DNA from 3 places in the Streptomyces pimonensis genome. Region 1 is predicted to be linked to each of the others. Evidence: riboswitches for the same ligand, from Rfam matches in the RefSeq annotation. Region 1 holds a riboswitch; each other region holds the start of a gene.
What was found. Region 1 has a riboswitch for cobalamin ahead of KYY02_RS18730 (cobalamin biosynthesis protein). Riboswitches for the same ligand answer to the same signal wherever they lie in the genome.

Region 1 (7,589 bases):
CAGTGCTCATGCGGGTGCTCCCGGTGGGATGAAGGGCAGTCCTTGCGGCGCGCCGGACTCGATGAGCCGCCACAGCGCGTCCGTGTCCGCGTGCTGTTCGATCAGGTCGCCGAGCCGGTCGAGCTGCTCCTCGCGCAGCGCGGCGAACGAGGTGTCGGGGGACGGTACGAAGCGGCGCCCCGCGGCGGCGGCCACCTCGCGCAGGAAGGCCCGCCGGAAACCGTCCGACTCCAGCGAGCCGTGCCAGTGCGTGCCCCAGGTCTGTCCGACCCGGCAGCCGTCCAGGAAGGGGTCTCCCCCCAGCACGTCGGCGACCCCGTGATGGATCTCGTACCCCTCGACGGGCTCCCCGAGCGCCCGGCCGGCGGGGCGGGTGAGCGTCTTCTCGTGGGCGAACCGCACCCGTACGGGCAGGACGCCGAGCCCGGCGACCCGGCCCCGCCGGCTCTCGACGTCGTCCTCGATGCGCTCCCCGAGCACCTGGAACCCGCCGCAGATCCCGAGCACCGGGCGTCCCTCGGCCGCCCGCCGCCGCAGCGCGTCCGCCAGCCCGCGCTCCCGCAGCCACTCCAGCGCCCGCACGGTGCCGCGCGTACCCGGCACCACCACGAGGTCGGCGTCGGCCAGCTCCTCGGGACGGTCCACGAACCGCACCACGACACCCGGCTCGGCGGCGAGCGCGTCCACGTCGGTGAAGTTGGACATCAGCGGCACCGCGCACACGGCGACCCGCAGCACGTCCTCACCGACCGGCGCGGCGACCACGGACTCCCGTACGGCGCCGCGCAGCGACACCCTGAGTCCGTCCTCCTCGTCGATGCCGAGCCCGTGCCGGAAGGGCAGCACGCCGTAGGTCCGCCGCCCGGTCAGGCCGCGCAGCATGTCGAGGCCCGGTTCCAGCAGCGACACGTCGCCCCGGAACTTGTTCACCAGGAACCCGGCGACCAGCTCCTGGTCCTCGGGGGAGAGCAGTGCGACGGTGCCGAAGAAGGACGCGAAGACGCCGCCCCGGTCGATGTCGCCGACCACGAGGACCGGCAGCCCGGCGTTCCGGGCGATCCCCATGTTCACGATGTCGGTGCGCCGCAGGTTGATCTCGGCCGGGCTGCCGGCCCCCTCACAGATCACCGCCTCATACGTGCCCCGCAACTGCTCCAGGCAGTCCAGCACCGTGCCGAGGAGCCGCTGCTGCCGCCCGCCGTGGTAGCCGCGCGCGCTCATCTCGCCGACCGGCCTGCCCAGCAGCACCACCTGGCTGGACCGCTCGCCGCCCGGCTTGAGCAGCACCGGGTTCATCAGCGCGGTCGGCTCGACCCGGCAGGCCTGGGCCTGCATGGCCTGCGCCCGCCCGATCTCGGCGCCCTCCCGCGTCACGAACGAGTTCAGCGACATGTTCTGCGCCTTGAACGGCGCGACCTTGACGCCCTGCCGCACCAGCCACCGGCAGATCCCGGCGGTCACCACGCTCTTGCCGGCGTCCGAGGTGGTCCCGGCGACCAGCAGCCCTCCGCCGCTCACGACGTACGTCCCTTCATGGCGCTCCGTGCGACGGCGCCGGCCGCGAGCGCGAGCCAGCCGACCCGCCGCGAGAGCCGTACCGCCCGGTCGATGTCGGACACGGCGACGGCACGTCCGCCGCCGTTGAGCACGGGCCGGTGCTCGACCCGCCCGCCGTAGGAGAGGGGTCCGCCGAGCCGCACGCCGAGCGCGCCCGCGAAGGACGCCTCGACGGGTCCGGCGTTGGGGCTCGGGTGCTCCGCCGCGTCCGCGCGCCACGCCCGCACGGACCCGCGCGGGTCCGGTCCCGCGAGCGCGGCGAGCACGGCGGTCAGCCGCGCCCCGGGCCACCCGGCGACGTCGTCGAGGCGGGCGGAGGCCCAGCCGTAGCGGCGGTAACGGGGGGACTTGTGGCCGACCATCGCGTCCAGTGTGTTGACGGCCCGGAACCCGAGCAGTCCCGGCACCCCGGCGACGGCGCCCCACACCAGCGCGCCCACCACGGCGTCGGAGGTGTTCTCGGCGACGGACTCGACCACCGCGCGGGCGATCCCGTCGGCGTCCAGGGCCTGCGGGTCCCGGCCGCACAGGTGCGGCAGCCGCGCCCGGGCCGCCTCGACGTCCCCGGCCTCCAGCGCCCGTCCGATGGCGCGGGCCTCCCGGGCCAGCGAGGTCCCGCCGACGACGGCCCAGGTGGCGACACCGGTCAGGGCGGCGGAGGCGGCGGGGGAGGAGCGTACGAGGCGTGCGGCCAGGCTCCCCAGCGCCACGGTCCCGCCGACGCACACGGCGGTGTGCATCGCGCCCCGGCCCCGGTCGTCCCGCCACAGCACCCGTTCCACGGCGGCCGCGGCCCGCCCGAAAGCGGCGACCGGATGCCCCCGGCGGGGATCGCCGAGCAACAGGTCGCCGAGGAGGCCGGCGGCGGCACCGTACGCGAACACGCGATCGGTACCCATGGGGTCAGCCGACCGCGGATCCGCAGGGGACGGCCCCCGGACGGGGCGGAGTGTCGCTGGTCGACCTCGGCAGGCAGCCGCGCATGGCGTTATGTCCTCACTCAGGGTGTCCACGCCCTGGTTCGACGAGACCGGCGGTGAGAGTTCCTGGCTCCCGGGATGTTCACCCCGGTGACAGTGGCGGGACCGCGCCGGAATCGCACCGGCTTCCTCTCCTGCCGCCGTAGTGGCTGAGGCAGTCCACCACGGCCCTGGAAGGGCCGTCAACTTGCCGTTGACCTGCGAGGCTGAAGTGTGCTGAGGCCCACAGGGGGACTCCGGTGGGTGAACCCCGGGAGGGGGTGCGTACACGCGGGCGGGCGGTGCGGGAGCCTCGGCTCCCGCACCGCCCGCCCGGACCGGTGCGGCCCGTGATCAGGCCATGATCAGGTAGATGCCGTACCCCACCGCCGCCGCGCACGCCGCGAAGCAGGCGTAGGCGCCGGTGACCGCCAGGGCCGCCGGCTGGCCCTGGGCGGCGGCCCGCTCGCGGCGGGAGAGGCCGTTGATGCCGAGAGTGAACAGGCCCACCAGGACCACGGTGACCACGAGGCTGACGCCGAAGACGGAGCCGAGGGCCGCCCAGTCGATCTTCATGGTGCTCTTCTTCCTTCGTACCGGGTCTGCCGGGTCGCGGTCAGACGGTGGTCGTGGCCGGCGGGGCCGCCGGGTCGGCGGGGGCCGGCGCCGGGATGGTGGCCGAGAGGTCGTCGGTCAGGGTGCCCGCCGGGGGCGGGGTCACCGCGGCCATCGCCTGCGTCACCACGCCGGACGGCTCCGCCTCCGGTGCCTCGTGGTCGTTGACGTTGGTGTGGTCGACGACCTCGCGCCGGGAGATCTTCCAGATCGCCGCACTGGAGGCGATCAGGAAGACGGCCACGAGGGCGGTGCCCCAGTCGCCGAAGCCGCAGACCCACTCGGCGAGCGCCGCGACCAGGGCCGCCGCCGGCAGTGTCAGACCCCAGGCGACGAACATCCGGGTGGCGGTCGACCAGCGGACGACGCCGCCCTTGCGGCCCAGGCCCGCGCCCATCACGGAACCGGAGACGGAATGCGTGGTGGAGAGGGAGAAGCCGAGGTGCGAGGAGGCCAGGATGACCGTCGCGGCGCTGGTCTGGGCGGCGAAGCCCTGCTGCGGCTGGAGGTCGGTCAGGCCCTTGCCCATGGTGCGGATGATGCGCCAGCCGCCGAGGTAGGTGCCGAGCGCGATGGCGATGCCCGCGGAGAGGATGACCCACATCGGGGGGTCGGAGTCGGGGGCGACGGCGCCGCCCGCGACCAGGGCGAGGGTGATGATGCCCATCGTCTTCTGGGCGTCGTTGGTGCCGTGGGCCAGGGAGACCAGGCCGGCGGAGGCGATCTGGCCGGCGCGGTAGCCCTTCTCGGAGGCCTTGCCGTCGGCCTTCCTGCCCAGGCGGTAGGTCAGCCGGGTCGCGAACATCGCGGCGACTCCGGCCACCAGCGGGGCGGCGATCGCGGGGATCAGGACCTTGGTGACCAGCACGTCGCCGTGCACCGCGCCGAGACCGGCGGAGGCGACGGCGGCGCCGATCAGACCGCCCATGAGGGCGTGCGAGGAACTGGACGGCAGACCGACCAGCCAGGTCAGGAGGTTCCAGAGGATCGCGCCCACCAGCGCGGCGAAGATGACCTCGGGACGGATGCCGGACTCGTCGACGAGTCCTTTGGAGATCGTGTTGGCGACCTCCACCGAGAGGAAGGCGCCCACGAGGTTGAGTACGGCGGACATGGCCACCGCGACCTTGGGCTTGAGAGCACCGGTCGAAATGGTCGTTGCCATCGCGTTCGCGGTGTCGTGGAAACCGTTCGTGAAATCGAACGCGAGTGCGGTTACCACCACAATCGCGAGGATCAGCGAGAAGCTTTCCATTTACCCAGGCAATCGTTCGAGGTCATTGGCTGGTCGAATGTAGGTAACCAGGATGAACGGAAGATGAACTGGAACGGGCATCGTGGTGACCGTAAGAGGGGGTGGAGACTCCGCCGGACGGCGGTGCCGCGACGAGGGAGGGTCGCCTGGCAGGATCGCGGCATGACTGAGCGGCGAGGGGACGTACGGGAAGCGGGGGGCGCCCGGGACGTGAGCGAGGAGGAGGCGCTCGCCTGGGCGGAACTCGTCGGGGCCGCGCGCAGGACCGTCGCGGACGGACTCGTCGTCGGCACCTCCGGCAACGTCTCGGTGCGGGTCGGCGAGACCGTCCTGGTCACGCCGTCGGGAGTGCCCTACGACCGGCTGGCGCCGGACGACGTGACGGGCGTCGACCTCACCGGCCGGCAGGTCCTCGGCTCGCTCGTCCCCACCAGCGAGCTGCCCATGCACCTCGCGGTGTACCGCACGACCGGCGCGCGCGCCGTCGTGCACACGCACGCCGTGCACGCGACGGCCGTCTCCACGCTCGTCGAGGAGCTGCCGCTGATCCACTACATGGCGGCGGCGCTCGGCGGGCCCGTCCGGGTCGCCCGCTACGCGACGTACGGTACGGACGAACTGGCCGAGAACATGCTCCGCGCGCTCGACGGCCGCACCGGCTGCCTCCTGCAGAACCACGGCACCGTCACCCACGGCGCGACCCTCGACCAGGCCTACGACCGCACGGCCCAGCTGGAGTGGATGTGCCGCCTCTGGCTGACCGCGTCCTCCGTCCCGGGTCTGTCCCCGCACCTGCTGACCCCGGAGCAGGTGACGGAGGTGGGGGAGCGGCTGCGGGGGTACGGGCAGCGGGGCTGAGGACGGCACCCGGTCCGTCCGGCGTCCGGAGACGGGGGCCGGGGCGCAGCCTCCGGGGACGGGAAGGGGCGGCGGGGGCGGAGCAACCCGCCCCGAACTCCCCGCCGGTGCGCCCGCGTCCCGCGGCCGGACGGACCCGCCGGCCCTGCGGTGCCCGCCCCCGCTGGCCGGGTACACGTTCCGACATGACACTGGAGAACGTGCGCACTGCCAGAGCGACGGCCGCTGCCGTCACCGCCGTGATAGGCGCCGGCGCCGCCGCGGTGGCCGTCGGCCGGTACGCCAGCGACGCCGCGCTCAGGACGTCCCCGGGCGGCCCCCTGCCCACCGACCCCGGCCTCACCGTCCACTCCACCGCCGCCGGCCAGATGGCCCTCACCAGGGACTTCACCACACTGCGGCCCGGACGCCACGGTCTCACCGGCGACGGCTTCCACGCGGTCGTCGGTCCCGTACTGCCCGGTGCCCCGGACTCCGCCGACACCGTCGTGCGCCGTCTCGAACGCGTGACGTACGGCACCCCGAAACCCGGCGACCGCGCCCGGCTCACCCCGAACCTGTACGTCGGCGACCCGGGCAGCGCCCTCGGCCTGGACCACACCGACCTCGAGGTTCCCGGCGAACTCGGCCCCCTGCCCGCATGGTTCGTCCCGGGAGCCCGGGACACCTGGGTGATCGCCGTCCACGGCCTCGGCGCCACCCGGGAGCACACCATGAACCTCATGGAGTTCCTGCACCGCCACCGCTTCCCGGTGCTCGCCCCCGCCTACCGGGGCGACCCCGGCGCGCCGCGTCCCCCGCACGGCCTCAACCACCTCGGCGAGACCGAGTGGCGCGATCTCGACGCGGCGCTCCACCACGCCGTGGACTCCGGCGCCCGGCGGGTCGTCCTGTACGGCTGGTCCACCGGCGCGACCATGGCGCTGCGCACCGCCGCCCGCTCCGAGGTGCGCGCCCGCGTCGCCGGCCTCGTCCTGGACTCCCCGGTGCTCAGCTGGGAGGCGACCCTGCGCGCCCTCGCCACGGCCCGGCGCACCCCGGGCGCGCTGCTGCCGCTCGCGGTCCGCGCCGCCCAGGGGCGCACGGGCCTGTACGGCGACCGCAGGCCCGAAGCCGTCCACCTGGACCGGATCGCGGTCCCCACGCAGATCTTCCACGGCCCCGACGACACGGTGGCGCCCTGGCGGTTCTCCCGCCGCCTCGCCGCCGGCCACCCGAACACCGTCACCCTGCACACCGTCAGGGACGCCTCCCACGGCGCGATGTGGAACGCCGACCCACAGGCCTACGAAGAGGCGCTGCGGCGCTTCCTCACCCCCCTGATGTGACCGCGACGGGGGAGCGCCGGACAGCCGGTGCCGGGGATTCCGTTTATGGCCGTACCAGTGGCCCGAATCCTCCCTCCGGCCGCGTCCGGAGTCGAGGCGCGAGCCGCCCCGGCGTCCCCGTCGGCATTCCGTTTGGGTTTTCGGACCGTCAACAGGAAGACTGCACCCGTGACGTCCCGTATCCCGCGCGACTCCAGGCTCCGACTCGTCCGCCCGCGATCCCTGGCCGCCGCTCCCACCGCGGTGAACCAGCGGCGCTCGCGCCGCCCCGCGCCGCGCCCCCCGGAGGGCACGCCGGCCCCGGCGGAGCTGGCCAGAATGGCGCGCTCCGTTCTGGCCGCCGCGGCCCGCGTCGCCCGCTGGGCCGACGCCGCCCTCGGCCCCGGCGGGGACAGTGCCACCGCCGACGGCAAGGCCACCCTCTCCGACACGACCGCCGAACGGGCGGCCCGCGCTCTGGACCTGACCCCCGCTCAGGTCCGTGCCGACTGGGACACCGCCCGCCTGGCCGGCCTCATCGAGGTGCACGGCGACAGTGCCCGCCCGGGTTGGCGGCTGCGCGCCTGGGACCGCGACGACAGCGCCGTGCTGCGCGGCTGGGTCGCCCTCTGCGACGCCTGGTCGCTCGCCCACCCGGAACCCGAGGAGTACGAGGCCGCCGCCGTCGCCGAGGTCGTCACGGCCATGCCGCAGGTCCTCTCCTTCCTCCAGCTCTCCGCCGGTCCGGTCCCCGTGCCCCAGCTCCTCGACCTCCTCCAGCAGCGGGTGACCGAACTGCGCACGGAGCGCTGCGAGGTCGACTACGTCCCGCAGCCCGACCCGGCCCAGCCCGGTACGCACGGGTCCGGGCTCCCCCGGGAGCTCAGACCCAAGGTGCCGCTCCAGCGGCCCCGGCCCGCGAGCGCCGTGCCCGCCGCGGACGCCCCGCTGGAGCCGCTGCTCGACTGGGCGCTGTGCGCCCTCGCCTCCGTCGGGGCCCTCACCTACGGCGACGGGCAGGCCACGCTCACCCCGCTC
Region 2 (7,589 bases), on a different contig from region 1:
CGTGGCCGAGCAGGACGGTGCGTTCGCTCAGGCCGCGGGCCCTGGCGCCGCGTACGGGGTCCTCCGCGAGGGCGTCGCCGACGCCCTGACGGACGTAGAGCGTGAACCAGGGCAGCTGGGAGACGGCGAGGACGCCGGCGGGCAGGACCAGGTGGCCGGCGACCTGGCCGAAGGTGACCCGGTCGCTGCCCGTGTCGGTGAGACCGCCGGCCGGCAGGACGCCCAGCTCGAGGGCGAACAGCCAGACGGCGAGCAGGGCGGTCCAGAAGACCGGGGCGGCCTCCAGGGCGTACGCGAGGGAGGTGACCGTACGGTCGAGGAGCGAGCCGGGGCGGCGGGCGGCGAGGACGCCGAGCACGGTGCCGAGCAGGACGGCGAGGGCGAACGCGACGGCGCACAGCAGGGCCGACCAGACCATGCGTTCGCCGATCACCTCGGCCACGGGCTGGCGCATGACGCTGGACTGCCCGAGGTCACCGCCGAGCGCGGAGGTCAGCCAGTCCCACCAGCGGACGGTGAAGGGCCGGTCCACGCCGAGGTTCTCCCGCAGCCGGTCCAAAGTCTCCTGGTCGGCGCCGAGCGCGGCGGTGCCGGCGTACGCCTTGACGGGGTCGAAGGGGGAGGCGGCGGCGACGGCGAACACGCCGAAGGTGACGACGAGCAGCACGGGCACGGCGGACAGGGCCCGCCGTGCCGTGAGCCGGGTCATCTCTCCCCAGGGGAGGGTCGTCATGCCTTGGGCTGCCAGTCCTCGACGTTCCACCAGGGGCCGCTGGCGAAGCCGTGCTCGTGCGGTTCGACCTGGGTGGTCAGGTCCTTCCAGCGGTCGGCGAGGACGTACATGTGGTCGATGTGGGTGAGGAAGGTGTAGCCGGGGTCCTTCACCAGTTCGCGCTGGAGGGTGTCGTAGGCGTCCTTGCGGTCCTCGGGGTCCTGGCCGCGGCGGCCGGTGTCGAGGGCCTCGTCGACGGCCGGGTTGTCGTAGAGGGCCATGTTGTTGAAGCCGTCGCCGGCGAGCGAGGAGTGCAGGAGCGTGTAGAGGCCGAAGTCGGGATCGCCGGTGCTGCCGAAGCCGGCGAGGACGGCGTCGTGCTTCATCCGGGGTTCGATGACCTCCCAGGTGGCGCTCTCCACCTGGACGTCGATGCCGGCCTTCTTGGCGTCGGAGGCGTAGGCGAGGGCGTGGTCCTGGCGGACCTTGTCGCCGGAGGGGTAGTAGAGGGTGAAGCGGGCGGGGCGGCCGTCCTTGGCGCGGATGCCGTCCTCACCGGTCCTCCAGCCGGCCTCGTCGAGGATGCTCCCGGCCTCGTCGAGGTCCTGGGGGCGGTCGATGCCCTTGGCGTACCAGGGGTCGTCGACGGGCAGCGGGCCGTAGGCGGGGCGGCCGGCGCCGTCGAGGATCTTGTCGACCATGGCCTCGCGGTCCACGGCGAGGTCCAGGGCGCGGCGGATCGCGGTGTCGCCGGCGACCGGGTTGCCGGTGGGGAGGGTGACGGCGCGGAAGTCGTACGACGTCGCCCGGTACGTCTTCTTGCCGTCGTCGCTCTTGAAGGTGGCGGCGAGGTTGGGCGGGAGGGTCGCGCCGTCGAGGTCGCCCGAGCGCAGCCGGGTGGCGCGGACGTCGTCGTCGGCGATGATCGCCATGGTGAGCTTCTCCACCTCCGGGGCGCCGCCCCAGTAGTGCGGATTGGCCTTGAAGGTGAGCTTCTCGCCCTTGCTCCAGTCGGTGAGGACGTACGGTCCGGTGCCGACCGGCTTCGTGTTGAAGGAGCCGGTGTTGGGGTCCTGCCCGCCCGCGACGTGCTCGGGGACGACGGGCAGCACCGTGCGGGCGGCGAAGGCCGCGTAGGGGTAGTCGAGGGTGAAGACGACCTTGTCGTCGCCGTCCGCCTCGACCTCTTTGATCGCGTCCAGTTCGCTCCTGGCGGTGTTGTTGGTCCTGTCGTCCAGCACGGTCTCGTACGTGAAGACCACGTCGTCGGCGGTCAGCGGCTCGCCGTCGCTGAACTTCACGCCGTCGCGCAGGGTGTACGTATAGGTACGGCCGCCGTCGGTGACCTCGGGGAGGGCCTTCGCCAGCGCGGGCTTCAGCTCCATGTCCGCGCCGCGGGCGAGGAGCCCGTCGAAGATCTTGGAGTTGCCGTCCTTGCCGTAGCCGAGCAGGGGGCTGAGGGTGTCCGGTTCGGACGGGACCCCGATCACGACGGAGTCGGCGGACGCCCCGCCGCCCGCGCCGCCGTCGCCCGGCGCCGAGCAGGCGGCGACCGCACCGGCCATCGCGACCGCGGCGGCGGCCCCCCGTATTCGTCGGGTCGTCATCGAACCTCACTCCATGTTGCCCGGAAACCGTTGTTGCATATTAATTGCAGCAAGGTGCTGCCCAGAACGGCGGCCCCTCACTCCCCGCCTTTGCGGGAAGCTCCGCTCCTGTCGGGCACGCAGGTGTGCGCCCGGTCGCGAGCCGCCGGGCGCCGTCCGCGCGCCCCCGACGGCCGCTTGTCACCGGACCGGAACGGGCACTACTGTCACCACGCCTTGGTGACGGGAAATCGGTGCGATACCGGTGCGGCCCTCGCCACTGTGATCGGGAAGTCCGGCTCCAGTCCTCACGGACGGCCACTGGGTCCCTCGGGGCCCGGGAAGGCGGGGCACGGACGGTGGTACCCGTCAGCCAGGAGACCGGCCAAGGCGCGTCAACCATCCACGAGGTGCTGGAGAGGGTCTGCTGAGCCATGCACATCGCCGAGGGTTTCCTGCCTCCGGCGCACGCGGCCGCCTGGGGCGTCGCGTCGGCGCCGTTCCTCGTCCACGGAGCCCGGTCGCTCGTCCGTGACGTCAGGGAACATCCCGAGAGCACACTGCTGCTGGGCGCGTCGGGAGCGTTCACGTTCGTGCTGTCCGCGCTGAAACTGCCGTCGGTCACCGGGAGTTGCTCCCACCCCACCGGCACGGGTCTGGGCGCAATCCTGTTCCGGCCGCCGGTGATGGCGGTGCTGGGCACCATCACCCTGCTGTTCCAGGCGCTGCTGCTCGCCCACGGCGGGCTGACCACCCTGGGCGCCAACGTCTTCTCGATGGCGGTCGTCGGCCCCTGGGCCGGGTACGGGGTCTACCGGCTGCTGCGCCGCTGCGACGTGCCGCTGATGGTGGCGGTGTTCTTCGGCGCGTTCGTCGCCGACCTGTCGACGTACTGCGTGACGAGCGTGCAGCTGGCGCTCGCCTTCCCCGACCCCGGCAGCGGGTTCCTGGGAGCGCTGGGCAAGTTCGGCTCCGTCTTCGCCGTGACGCAGATCCCGCTCGCGGTGAGCGAGGGGCTGCTGACCGTGCTGGTGATGCGCATGCTGGTGCAGTCGGGCAAGGCGGAGCTGACGCGGCTCGGGGTGCTGGTCGCCTCGGTGGCCGGACGGGGGACCGCGAACCCGGCGGAGGCGGCGGACTCGGCGGAGGCGGCCCGATGAGCCGCAACGCCAGGATCAACACGCTGCTGCTGGTGCTCGTGGCCGCGCTCGCCGTGATCCCGCTGGTGTTCGGGCTCGGCGACCACAAGGAGGAGCCGTTCGCGGGCGCGGACGCCGAGGCGGAGACCGCGATCACCGAGATCGACCCGGACTACGAGCCCTGGTTCTCGCCGCTGTACGAACCGCCGTCCGGCGAGATCGAGTCGGCACTGTTCGCCCTCCAGGCCGCGCTCGGCGCGGGCGTCCTCGGGTACTGCTTCGGGGTGCGGCGCGGGCGGCGGCAGGGGGAGGCGCGGGCGCTCGCCGCGGCGGAGACCGGCCCGGGACCGGGTGCCGGTGCGGACGCCGCCACTGCCGACAGCCGGCCGGGCGGCGCGACGGGACGGGACGCCGTCGGCGGACCGGCCACCGCACAGGACGGCGACGGCCCCGCGGCCGGTGACGGATTCCGGACCGGGGCCGGCCCCGGTCCGGGCGGCGGGGCCGCGCCCCGGCGGCGGGACTGACACCACGTGCTGCCGATCGACGCGGCGGCGCACAGCAGCCGCTGGCGCCGCCGTCATCCCGTGGACAAGGCGGTGCTGGGACTGGGCCTCACCGTGCTGGCGATCTCGCTGCCGCCGTGGCCGGGCGCCGCCCTGGTACTGGTGACGGCGCTCGCGGTGCTGCTCGGCCCGGCCGGGGTGCCGGGCCGGCGGCTGTGGCGGGCGTACCGGGTGCCGCTGGGTTTCTGCGTCACCGGAGCGCTGACGCTGCTGGTGCGGGTGGGCGGGCCGGGCGGGTTCGTGTCCTGGGCCGAGGACGGGCCGCCACGCGCCGGGGAGGTGCTGCTGCGCACGTCGGCGGCCTCGCTGGGCGTCCTGCTGTTCGCCTTCACCACACCGATGTCCGACCTGCTGCCGCGCCTGGTGCGGGCCGGGGTACCGGCCCCGCTCGTGGACGTGGCGCTGGTGACGTACCGGATGAGCTTCCTGCTGCTGGACTCGGTGCGCCGCGTCCGGGAGGCGCAGGCGGCCCGGCTCGGGCACACCACCCGGGCGGCGGCGTGGCGTTCGCTGGGCGGGCTCGGCGCGACCGCGTTCGTCCGGTCCTTCGACCGGGCGGCGCGGCTGCAGGCCGGGCTCGCCGGGCGCGGCTACGACGGCACCCTGCGCGTGCTGGTGCCCGAAGTCCGCGTCTCCGTCCGGTTCACGGCGCTGAGCGTGGCGCTGCTGGCGGCGCTGGCCGCCCTCGCCCTCCTACTGGAAAGGCCGTTGTCGTGAGCGGGACCGTCCTGGTGGCCCTGCGGGGCGCGTCGTTCGCGTACGAGGACGGCCCGCCCGTGCTCAGCGGCCTGGACTTCGAGGTGCGCGAGGGGCGCGCGCTGGCGCTGCTGGGACGCAACGGCAGCGGCAAGACGACGCTGATGCGGCTGCTGAGCGGGGGACTGCGTCCGGACGGAGGCGAGTTGACCGTCGAGGGGCGACCGGTCCGCTACCACCGCAAGGGCCTGACGGCGCTGCGCACCACCGTGCAGCTGGTGGTGCAGGACCCCGACGACCAGTTGTTCGCCGCGTCCGTCGGACAGGACGTGTCCTTCGGCCCGCTGAACCTCGGCCTGCCCGACGCGGAGGTGCGCGCCCGGGTGGCGGAGGCGCTGGCCGCGCTGGACATCGCCGCCCTCGCCGACCGTCCCACACACCTGCTGTCCTACGGGCAGCGCAAGCGGACGGCGATCGCGGGCGCGGTCGCGATGCGGCCCCGTGTCCTGGTCCTCGACGAACCGACGGCGGGCCTGGACCCCGACGGCCAGGAACGCCTTCTGGCGACCCTCGACGGCCTGCGCGAGAACGGTACGACGGTCGTCATGGCCACCCACGACGTGGACCTGGCCCTGCGCTGGGCCGATGACGCGGCCCTGCTCACCCCGTCCGGCGCGCACACCGGACCCGCGGCCGACATGCTGGCCCGCACGGACCTCCTCACGACGGCGGGGCTGCGGCTGCCGTGGGGAGTGGCGGTCGGGAGGCTGCTGCGGGCCCGGGGGCTGCTGGCGGGCGGCGCCGCCAATCCGCGTACGCCGGAGGAGCTGGCGGCGCTGCAGGTGCTGTGAGGGGCCGACCGCGGCGGCCTCAGGCCCTGTCCCCCGGGTCGGCCGTGAGCTGTCGTAGGTCGGTGGCCCGGGTGATGGCCGACTCGACGGCGGCGATGCGGTCGCCGAGGAGGGAAAGGGCGGCGACCGCGCGGGCCAGGGCGTCCTCGTCGGGGCCGCCCAGGGCCACGGTGCGGACGTGGGCCGCCTTCAGCCCGGTCCAGCGGACCGCCTGGTCGGGGGTGAGGGTGCCGCGCAGTTCGGCGAGTTTGAGCAGGCTCGCCTCGGCTCCGGTGGTGAGGGTCTGGGCCTCGGCCGTGTAGTGGTCGTCGATGACGGCGGACAGCTCGGCGGCGTTCATGACGGGCTGGATCCGCTGGGCGATCTTGTTCATGTTGCGGTAGGAGCCCTGGAGCCGGAACGGCGGCTCGGTGCGGGCCTCGTCGGACTGGGCGGCGGAGGCGATGTAGGCGGCGTTGACGGCGAGGACCGTGCGGCGGGCGGTGAGCAGGTGGCGCAGCACCGCAAGGACGCGGTCCAGTTCGGTGGGGGCGTAGGGGTGGACGAGGCGGTCGGCGCGGGCGGTGGGGTCGTTCTCGGCGAGGCGGATCAGCAGGTCCAGGTCGGCGCGGTCGCGGCCGGCGAGCGGGGCGAGCACCGGGTTGGCGGTGAGGGCGTTCTCCACGAAGCTGAGCGCGAAGACGTCCTCCTTGCCGGTGAGGACGTCGCCGAGGTTCCACACGTCGGCGCGGTTGGCCAGCATGTCGGGGACCCGGAAGGTCTCGCCGGACTCGGTGTAGGGGTTGCCGGCCATGCAGACGGCGAACCGTTTCCCGCGCAGGTCGTAGGTGCGCGGCTCGCCCTCCCACACGCCCTCCATCCGGCGCGTGGCGTCGCACAGCGGGATGAACTTCTGCAGCAGTCCGGGCGAGGTGTGCTGGATGTCGTCGAGGTAAAGGAGGGTGTTGTTGCCGGCGGCCAGCGCGAAGTTGATCTTCTCGATCTCCTGGCGGGCGGTGGCGTTCGGCGCCTCGGCCGGGTCGAGCGAGGTGACCGCGTGGCCGAGCGCGGGGCCGCTGACCTTCACCAGGACCAGGCCCAGGCGGTCGGCGACGTACTCCATGAGGGTCGTCTTGCCGTAGCCGGGCGGGGAGACCAGCAGCAGCAGGCCGCCGGCGCCGGTGCGGCCCGACTCCCCCGTGGTGCCGAGCTGCTTGGCGAGGCTGTCGCCGACCAGCGGGAGGTAGACCTCGTCGACCAGACGGTTGCGGACGAACGACGACATCACGCGCGGCCGGTGGTCGTCCAGGCGCAGCCGGGTGCGCTCGGCGGTCACCAGGGCGGTGCGGCGGCGCTGGAAGGCGCGGAAGGCCGGTACGTGGCGCTCCCTGAACTCCTCGGTGCGGGCGAGGAATTCGTCCAGGCGGAGGGGGAGGCGGCGGTCGGTGATCCGGGGGTGGGTGCCGAGCAGGCCCTCCACCGTGACGGTCAGGGGTGCGTCGCACGTGTGGCGGGGGACGTCGGGGCAGAGTTCGGCTGCCACCGCCTCCGCGAGGTCGCCGGCGGTCAGCCGTTCCCCGGTGGACGCGGCGTACGCGGTCAGCCAGGCCTCGACCAGCTGGCGGCGGGCGGGGAGGTCGGTGAGGGCGGGGAGGTCGTCGTCGTAGGCCTCGGTGGTGACCTCGCGGCGGAAGGTGTCCAGGAGCGTGCGGATGCGGGCGCCGATGACGAATCCGTCGGGGCCGCTGGTCAGTTCGTCGAAGAGGTACGCGGCGCAGGCCTCCGGGCGGACGGGGGCGGCGGCGTCCCAGTCGCGTACGGCCCCGGCGAGCTCCGTTTGCAGCGCGCCGAGGGCGGGCGGGGGCCCGAAGGCGTCCCGGACGCGGGCCAGGGAGCGGGCGCGGCGGGTGAGGTCGGCGCGTTCCCCGTCCGTGGTGCCGTGCGCCCAGTACAGCAGGGCGTGGGCGCGGGCGGCGGGTTCGTGGCGCAGCAGGCCCGCGCCGTCGTACAGGGGCAGGACGGCGGTGAGGATCGCGGTGGCGTCGTGGTCGTGGACGCCC
Region 3 (7,589 bases), on a different contig from region 1:
GCGCGGCGGTGCGGGATGCGGCCGAGGCGTACGACGTCGAGGACGGTCAGCTCGACGAGGGTGTCGGCGTGCTGCTCGACGACGGCCACGCGCCGGGCCACGGACCGGCGGCCCCAGTCGCCGAGGGGACGCCCGTCGAGGGTGACGACGCCGGAGGCGGGGGCGAGGACGCCGGCCAGCAGCCGCAGCAGCGTCGACTTCCCCGAGCCGTTGGGGCCGAGCAGCCCGGTCACGGAGCCGGGGCGGGGAGCGAGGCTCACGCCGTCGAGGATCAGCCGTCCGTCGACGCCGCGGCTCACGCGGTCGGCGGCGAGGGTGGGCGACCCGGCGGGCGGCTCCCCGGTGGACGCCTGTCCGGCGGTCGCCCGCCCGGGGCCGGGGCGCCGGGCGACCCCGTCCCGCCGCTGGGCGCCGGCCGTCATCGCATCCTCCTCGTGCGGTACAGCACCAGGACGAACGCCGGGACGCCGACCAGCGAGGTCACCACGCCCACCGGCACCTCCCGGGGATCGAGGACGGTACGGGCCAGGGTGTCGGCCCAGACCAGGAACACCGCCCCGGCGAGCGCGGTGACCGGCAGCAGCCGGGCGTGCCCCGGGCCGACGAGGGCGCGGGCGGCGTGCGGCAGGACCAGGCCGACGAAGCCGATCGCACCGGCCGAGCTGACCAGCGCGGCGGTCAGCAGCGCGGTCACGCACAGCAGCACCAGTCGGGTCCGGGCGACCGCGACCCCGAGGGTCGCCGCGGCGTTCCGGCCGAAGGCGAAGGCGTCCAGGGTGCGTGCGTGCCCCAGGCACACCACGAGGGCGAGCGCCAGGACGGCCAGGCACAGCCCCACCTCGGTCCAGCCGGCCCCGCCGAGCGACCCGAGCAGCCAGAACAGCACGCCCCGGGTGGTCTCCGCGTCGGCCGTCGTCGTCACCACGAACGAGGTCAGGGCGGAGAACAGCTGCATCGCGGCCACTCCGGACAGCACCACGCGGTCCGTCGTCCCGCCGAGCGTGTGGCTGAGCAGCAGCACCAGCGCGAACGAGCCCACCGCGCCCACGAACGCGCCGCCGGAGACGGACAGGACACCGCCGCCGGCGCCGAGGACGATCACGACGACGGCGCCGGTCGACGCCCCGGAGGAGACGCCCAGGACGAAGGGGTCGGCGAGCGGGTTGCGCAGCAACGACTGCATCACCGCGCCGCACACGGCGAGCCCGGCACCGCACACCGCCGCGAGCAGGGTGCGCGGCAGCCGCAGGTTCCAGACGATGCCCTCCCGGATCGGGGTCAGCTCCGTCGTGCCCCACCCCAGACGGGAGGCGACCACCGACCAGGCGTCGCCGACACCGATGTCCGCCGGGCCGATGGTGATGGCCACGGCGACGGACGCGGCGAGCACCGCCAGCCCGGCGCCCAGGCCGGCCACGCCGCGCAGCGCACCCGCGGCGCCCCGCGGCGGGCGGGCCGGGGAGGACCGCGGCGTGGTGGTCATCCGGCGAGCCCGTACTCGCGCAGCGCGGCGGCCACCTTCTCCACGCCCTCGACGGTGCGGATCGTCGGGTTCATGGCCTGCCCGCTGAGCAGCACGTACCGCTTCTCCCTCACCGCCTCCATGTTCCTCGTCGCCGGGTTCGACTCCAGGAACGCGATCTTCTTCTCGGCCGACTCGGCGGTCTGCGACCTGCGGGTGAGGTCGCCGATGACGAGCACGTCGGGGTCGCGGTCGGCGACGGTCTCCCAGTTGATCTGGGGCCATTCCTGCGTGGTGTCGTCGAAGACGTTCTTCGCGCCGAGCGCGTTCGTGATGACGCCGGGCGCACCGCAGCAGCCCGCCATGTAGGGGGACTCCTGGTTCGCGAACCAGTACAGCACGGTGGTGTCCCCCGCGCGGATCCCGGACGCGGCCTCCGCCACCCGGCTCCCCAGCCGGGCGACCAGCCTCTCGCCCCGTTCCTCCACCCCGAAGACCCGCGCCAGTTCCCGCACCTCGCGGTGGACGGTGTCCATGGTCAGGGGCTTCGTCCGCGAGCCGTCGCCGTCGCCGCTGTTGTCCTTGCCCTCGCAGTCGGCGGGCGAGAGGTACGTGGGCACGCCGAGCTCCTCGAACCTGTCGCGGGGGGCCACCCCGCCCTTGCCCAGGGTGGAGGCGAAGGAGGAGGCCACGAAGTCCGGTTCGACGTCCAGGACCCGCTCGAACGACGGCTGGTCGTCGGCCAGCCGGGGCACCTTCGCGGCGGCCCGCTCCAGTCCCTTCATGACCGGGTCGGTCCAGGTGGCCGTCCCCACCATGCGGTCGGCCAGGCCGAGGGAGAGCAGGATCTCGGTGGTGCCCTGGTTCAGGGACACGGCCCGCTTCGGCGGGGCCCCGACCGTCACCTCCTGCCCGCAGTTGTCGAGCGTGACGGCCCGCGCTCCGGCGGGGGCGGGCTTTCCGGACGAGCCGGACCCCGCGCCGGAACCGCACGCGGTGAGCAACAGCGCCCCGGTCAGGAGCAGGACGGAACAGCGGGCGGGACGTGGCAGATGCACGGTGGCGGCTTCCTCAACGTCAGGACCCATACGCGGGGCCCGTGCGGACGATCGGTCGCCAGCAGGTCTTCGGACTCGGGATCACCCCGGCGGAACGCCTTCCCGGACCCGGTTGTGACCGTCGTCCAGTGGCTGCTGCCCCGCCCGTCACCCTCACCGCTGCGCGTCAGTTCCGGGCTCCCACCGGATTCCCTGACCCGTGCACGCGGAAGGCCGTGTGCACGGGTTCGACTGGCGTTCGGAAGCTACCACAGCCCCGCGGGTGCGGCCCGAAGCACCCGTCCCGGGCTCCGGGCGCACGCGTCCGCCGGCCTGCGGCGGGCGGCTGCCGAGGCCCCGTGCCCGGCCGGTACGGCCGCCTTCGGGCAGGGCGACGGAGCCGTCGCACCGCGCCCCGGTGACCACGGCGGGCAGTCCCTCCCCGGCCCCGGCCATCCCCTGAACCACCGGCCGCCGCAGGCCGGCACAGCCCGCTGGACCACGGCTCCGCCCTCGAAGGGTCTTCCCGGGGGCGCGTCATACGACGTCAACGGAGCGCGCGCCAGGCCGCCTCGTCGAAATCGGCGGGCAGACCGCCCCCGGTGAGGTCCCAGGCCCACAGGCCGGCGAACGCGCCGGTGAGGCCGAGGGCCCGGATCCGGCCGTCCTCGAACTCCTCGGCGTGCTCGTCGGACAGGACGGTGGCGTCGAGGGGCGGTCCGACGGGGTGCCAGTCGGCGCCCACGCGCAGCGCGGACGGATCAGGGTGCGAACCCGGCAGGACCGGATTGCGGATGATCTGGGCGGTTGACTGCCGCATGCGCCTCGTGTGCCTCTCGAACCCTGGACGACCGCACCGTGGAAGCACGGACCGTGATGTCGAACGCGCTTGCGTTCAAGTGGTGGAGGCGCCGGCGGACACCGGCCACGCCACGGTCCGCCGTGCCGGCCGACAGACCGTGGCCACAGGTCCGTCCGCGCCCGCGCCGCGTCCTCACGGGACATGAGAACCGTCACCCCGGCCCCGCGCGTCATGGCCTACGGTCTCATCAGGCATCGTCCGGAACGAGGGAGGGGTCGTGGAGCAGCCCAGGACGGCGTTGGCCGAGCGGATCGCCGAGCGGCGGGCGGGGGTCGGCGACCCCCGGGCGCTGGTCGGCGAGATGCGCAGGACGGTCCTGCTGGTCCCGTCCGTCGACGGGCGCCTGTGGAGCGCGCGTTCGGGCGGGGTGCGGTGGGTGTGCGCCTTCACGGACGAGACGGCGCTGGCCCGGTTCGCGCTTGTTCACGGGCCGGGGGAGCGGCCGGTGGAGTACGCCGCGCTGCTGGGCGCGCGCATCGTGGACGAGATCGTGCCGGGCCTGGGAGAGCCCGCCGGCCTCGCCGTGGACATCGCCACCGAGGACGGGTCGATGTTCTTCCCGCCGGTCACCGGGATCGTTCCGGACGGGGCCGCCGTCGATGCCGGGACGGCCGGGGAGGAGCGTGGTCGTGGGCGGTGACGGGCTGGACCTGAGCTTCGACGAGGCGTCGGTGGCGAAGTTCACGCAGGGTGTGGGCGCCACCATCGACGGGCTGGGCGACCTGGGCGGCGCGACCGGCTCGGTGATGGGCAAGGGCTTCTCCCAGTTGTCGATGACGGGGATGGAGGCCGGGCACCACGGGCTGTCGGTCGATTTCGAGGACTTCTGCGAGCGCTGGGAGTGGGGCGTGCGCGCCCTGGTGCACGACGCCAGCGAGCTCGCGGACCGGCTCGGTCTGGCGGCCGGCACGCAGTGGGAGCACGACCAGTACGTCGAGGGGGCGCTGAAGGTGGGGGTCAACTCCGTGGCGGGTGGCAATCCGCACGCCTCCGAGGAGGAGATCACCCGACAGGGCTGGGGCGAGGTGTTCACGCCGGACGCCCTGGACCCGGACTGGAGTGCCGGGTCGTGGGACCGGGCGGGCCAGGAGATGGAGCAGACCTGGAAGGACACCGGCCGGACGCTGCTCACGGAGGGACAGGGCGGCCGGCGGTCGGAGATGCTCAACGAGGCGCTGGGCGTCGACGAGCAGGAGTGGGACCGGGCGCTGGACGAGACGTTCGGTCCCTCGCCCGAGGAACGCGCCCGGCAGGCGCAGCAGCAGGGTGGACAGGGCGGGCCGGGCGACGGCGGGGGTGACTGAACGTGGGCATCGGCGACTTCATCAAGGACATCACGCCGGACTCGGTCGAGGACGCGGTCGAGGACGGTGTCGAGTGGGTCGGCGACCGGGTCGAGGGCGCGGGGAACTGGACCGCGGACCGGCTGGACGACGTCGGCTGGGAGTCCGGCGCGGACTGGGTGCGCGAGCAGTCGCGCTCGGTCGCGAACCGGATGGGCGCCGAGGTCGACGAGCTGGACCTCGGGCAGACCGAGGACAAGACCAAGCTCATCTACGGCAGTCCGGAGAAGATCCGCTCCACCGCCGGGAAACTCCGCGCCTTCCGGAAGGCGTTCGACGACGCCGGCGAGGGGCTGAAGGGCCTGGACTCCTCCCGGCTCGAGGGCAAGGCGGCCGAGGCGCTGCGCACGGCGGTGAGCACCCAGCCGCCCAAGTGGTTCAGGGGCGCCGACGCCTGTGAGGAGGCGGCCGCCGCGCTGGAGTCGTTCGCCTCCACCGTGACCTGGGCACAGGGGCAGGCGCAGACGGCGATCGAGAAGTGGAAGGACGGGGTCGAGGCGTCCGAGGACGCCGCCGACGCCCACCGCGAGAAGGTCGACGGCTACAACAGGGCCGTCGAGCGCTACAACGCCCAGCCCCCGGAGCAGCGCGACCCGTCCACGCTGCCGCCCCGCCCCGCCGCCACGTTCCAGGACCCGGGCAGGAAGCTGATGCAGGAGGCCCAGGAGATCCTCGCCGACGCCCGCGAGCAGCGGAACACGGCCGCGGAGACCGCCCGCAGCGCCGTCCGCGCGGCGCGGGACCTGGCCCCCGAGAAGCCGTCGTACGCGCAGCAGGCGGGTGACGGCCTGCGGGAGTGGCAGATCATGGGCGACCACGTCCGCGGCGGGATCATCAAGGGCAGCGCGGGGCTGGTGAACTTCGTGCGCGGGATCAACCCGCTGGACCCGTACAACATCACCCACCCCGCCGAGTACGCCACGAACCTCAACAACCTGGCCTCCGGCCTGGTGCTGGCCGCCAACGACCCGGTGGGCACCGGCAGGCAGATGGTCGGCGACTTCATGAAGGACCCCTACGAGGGCTTCGGCCGGCTCGTCCCCGACCTCGCGCTGACCGCGGCCACCGGCGGGGGCGGCGCCGCGGTCAAGAGCGTGCGCATCGCCGCGGACGCCGCCGACGCCGCCCGTCTCCGCAACCTGGTCGACGACGCCCCCGGCGGCACCCACGACCGCCCCGACGGCACCCGCACCACCGACGGCACCGACCCCGTCGACCTCGCCTCGGGCCGGATGTTCCTGCCCCAGACGGATGTGGAGATCCCCGGCATCCTGCCGCTGGTGTTCACCCGGCGCACCGAGTCCGGCTGCACGGCCGGCCGCTTCCTGGGGCCGTCCTGGACGTCCACCGTCGACGAGCGCCTGGAGATCGACCCGGTCGGCGTCGTCCACGCCGGCGCCGACGGCCTCCTGATCACCTATCCGCACCCGGTCCCCGGCACCCCCGCCCGCCCCGACTCCGGCACCGCCCGCACCCTGCTGGCCCGCGACGGGGACGGCGACTACACGCTCACCGACCCCGACACCGGCCTGACCCGCCACTTCACCGCCCCGCCCGGCGTCGAACCCGGCGGCGACGGAACCGCCTGGCTGACGTCCCTCACCGACCGCAACGGCCACACCGTCACCGTCGACCGCGCCGACGACGGCCTGCCGCTGGCCCTGGTCCACTCGGCCGGCCACCAGGTGAAGCTGACCTGCGCCGACGGCCGGATCACCGCCCTCTTGCTGGCCGGCGCGGGCGAGGACGGCACCGACCTGCCGCTGATGGCCTACGGCTACGAAGGCGGCGACCTCGCCACCGCCACCAAGCCCTCCGGCGCCACCACCGCCTTCGTCTACGACGACCACCGCCGCGTCACCGCCTGGATCGATTCCAACGGAAGCCGCTACGACTACGTCTACGACGACCGCGACCGCGTCGTCGCCGAGGGCGGCGAGGCCGGCCACGTCCAGATCACCCTCGCCTACACCGAACCCGACCCCGAAACCGGCCACCGCACCACCACGCTCACCACCGCCGACGGCCGCACCACCCGCCACCTCGTCGACCACCGCTGCCGGGTGATCGCCACGACCGACGCGCTCGGCCACACCACCCGGTTCACCCACGACACCCACGGCAACCTGCTCACCCGCACCGACCCGCTCGGCTGCACCACCGGCTTCACGTACGACGAGGAGGGGCGGCTGGTCTCGGCCGTCCGTCCGGACGGCTCCGGACTGCGCGTCGAGCGCGGTCCGTTCGAGCTGCCGGTGGAGGTCACGGGACCGGACGGCGCCCGCACGGCGTACACGTACGACGAACGCGGCAACCGGACCGCCGTCACTGACCCGGCCGGCCGTACCACCCGCACCTCCTACGACGGCGCCGGCCGGCTCACCTCGGTCACCGACGCCCTCGGGGGCACCACCCGGGTGGTGTGCGACGCGGCGGGGCTGGTGGTGGAGGTGACCGACCCGTCCGGGGCCACCACCCGCACCGAGCGGGACGGGCTCGGCCGCCCGGTCCGCGTCACCGGCCCGACGGGCGGGGTCACCCGACTGGAGTGGACCGCGGACGGGCAGCTCGCCCGCCGTACCGCCCCGGGCGGCGCCACCGAGTCATGGACCTATGACGGTGAGGGCAACTGCCTGACCCACACCGACGCCGCCGGCGGCGTGTCCCGCTACGAGTACACCCACTTCGACCTCCCGCTCGCCGGCACCCGGCCCGACGGCGCCCGCTACGCGTTCGAGCACGACAACGACCTGCGTCTCACCCGGGTCACCAACCCGCAGGGTCTGGCCTGGACCTACGAGTACGACGCGGTCGGCAACATCGTGTCCGAGACCGACTTCGACGGACGCACCCTGACCTACCGCACGGACGCCGCGGGCCGGCTC

Region 2: it holds a riboswitch for cobalamin, as region 1 does, so the genes downstream of both, KYY02_RS22070 (energy-coupling factor ABC transporter permease) here and KYY02_RS18730 (cobalamin biosynthesis protein) in region 1, are expected to answer to the same signal.
Region 3: it holds a riboswitch for cobalamin, as region 1 does, so the genes downstream of both, KYY02_RS30530 (ABC transporter substrate-binding protein) here and KYY02_RS18730 (cobalamin biosynthesis protein) in region 1, are expected to answer to the same signal.

The regions. Positions count from the first base shown of each region.
Region 1 covers NZ_JAHWZY010000017.1:92,130-99,718, forward strand. The annotation lists gene cobN (cobaltochelatase subunit CobN) at 1-10, opposite strand, end outside; gene KYY02_RS18725 (cobyric acid synthase) at 7-1,518, opposite strand; gene KYY02_RS18730 (cobalamin biosynthesis protein) at 1,515-2,456, opposite strand; cobalamin riboswitch at 2,579-2,716, opposite strand; gene KYY02_RS18735 (hypothetical protein) at 2,871-3,092, opposite strand; gene KYY02_RS18740 (inorganic phosphate transporter) at 3,133-4,386, opposite strand; gene KYY02_RS18745 (class II aldolase/adducin family protein) at 4,549-5,244, shown strand; gene KYY02_RS18750 (alpha/beta hydrolase) at 5,445-6,572, shown strand; gene KYY02_RS18755 (hypothetical protein) at 6,741-7,589, shown strand, end outside.
Region 2 covers NZ_JAHWZY010000023.1:7,333-14,921, reverse strand. The annotation lists gene KYY02_RS22080 (ABC transporter permease) at 1-709, opposite strand, end outside; gene KYY02_RS22075 (ABC transporter substrate-binding protein) at 730-2,319, opposite strand; cobalamin riboswitch at 2,520-2,702, shown strand; gene KYY02_RS22070 (energy-coupling factor ABC transporter permease) at 2,733-3,458, shown strand; gene KYY02_RS22065 (energy-coupling factor ABC transporter substrate-binding protein) at 3,455-3,964, shown strand; gene cbiQ (cobalt ECF transporter T component CbiQ) at 3,971-4,720, shown strand; gene KYY02_RS22055 (energy-coupling factor ABC transporter ATP-binding protein) at 4,717-5,550, shown strand; gene KYY02_RS22050 (DNA repair ATPase) at 5,570-7,589, opposite strand, start outside.
Region 3 covers NZ_JAHWZY010000049.1:33,861-41,449, reverse strand. The annotation lists gene KYY02_RS30540 (ABC transporter ATP-binding protein) at 1-422, opposite strand, end outside; gene KYY02_RS30535 (FecCD family ABC transporter permease) at 419-1,483, opposite strand; gene KYY02_RS30530 (ABC transporter substrate-binding protein) at 1,480-2,520, opposite strand; cobalamin riboswitch at 2,584-2,714, opposite strand; gene KYY02_RS30525 (beta-xylosidase family glycoside hydrolase) at 3,047-3,319, opposite strand; gene KYY02_RS30520 (hypothetical protein) at 3,579-4,001, shown strand; gene KYY02_RS30515 (hypothetical protein) at 3,991-4,665, shown strand; gene KYY02_RS30510 (putative T7SS-secreted protein) at 4,668-7,589, shown strand, end outside.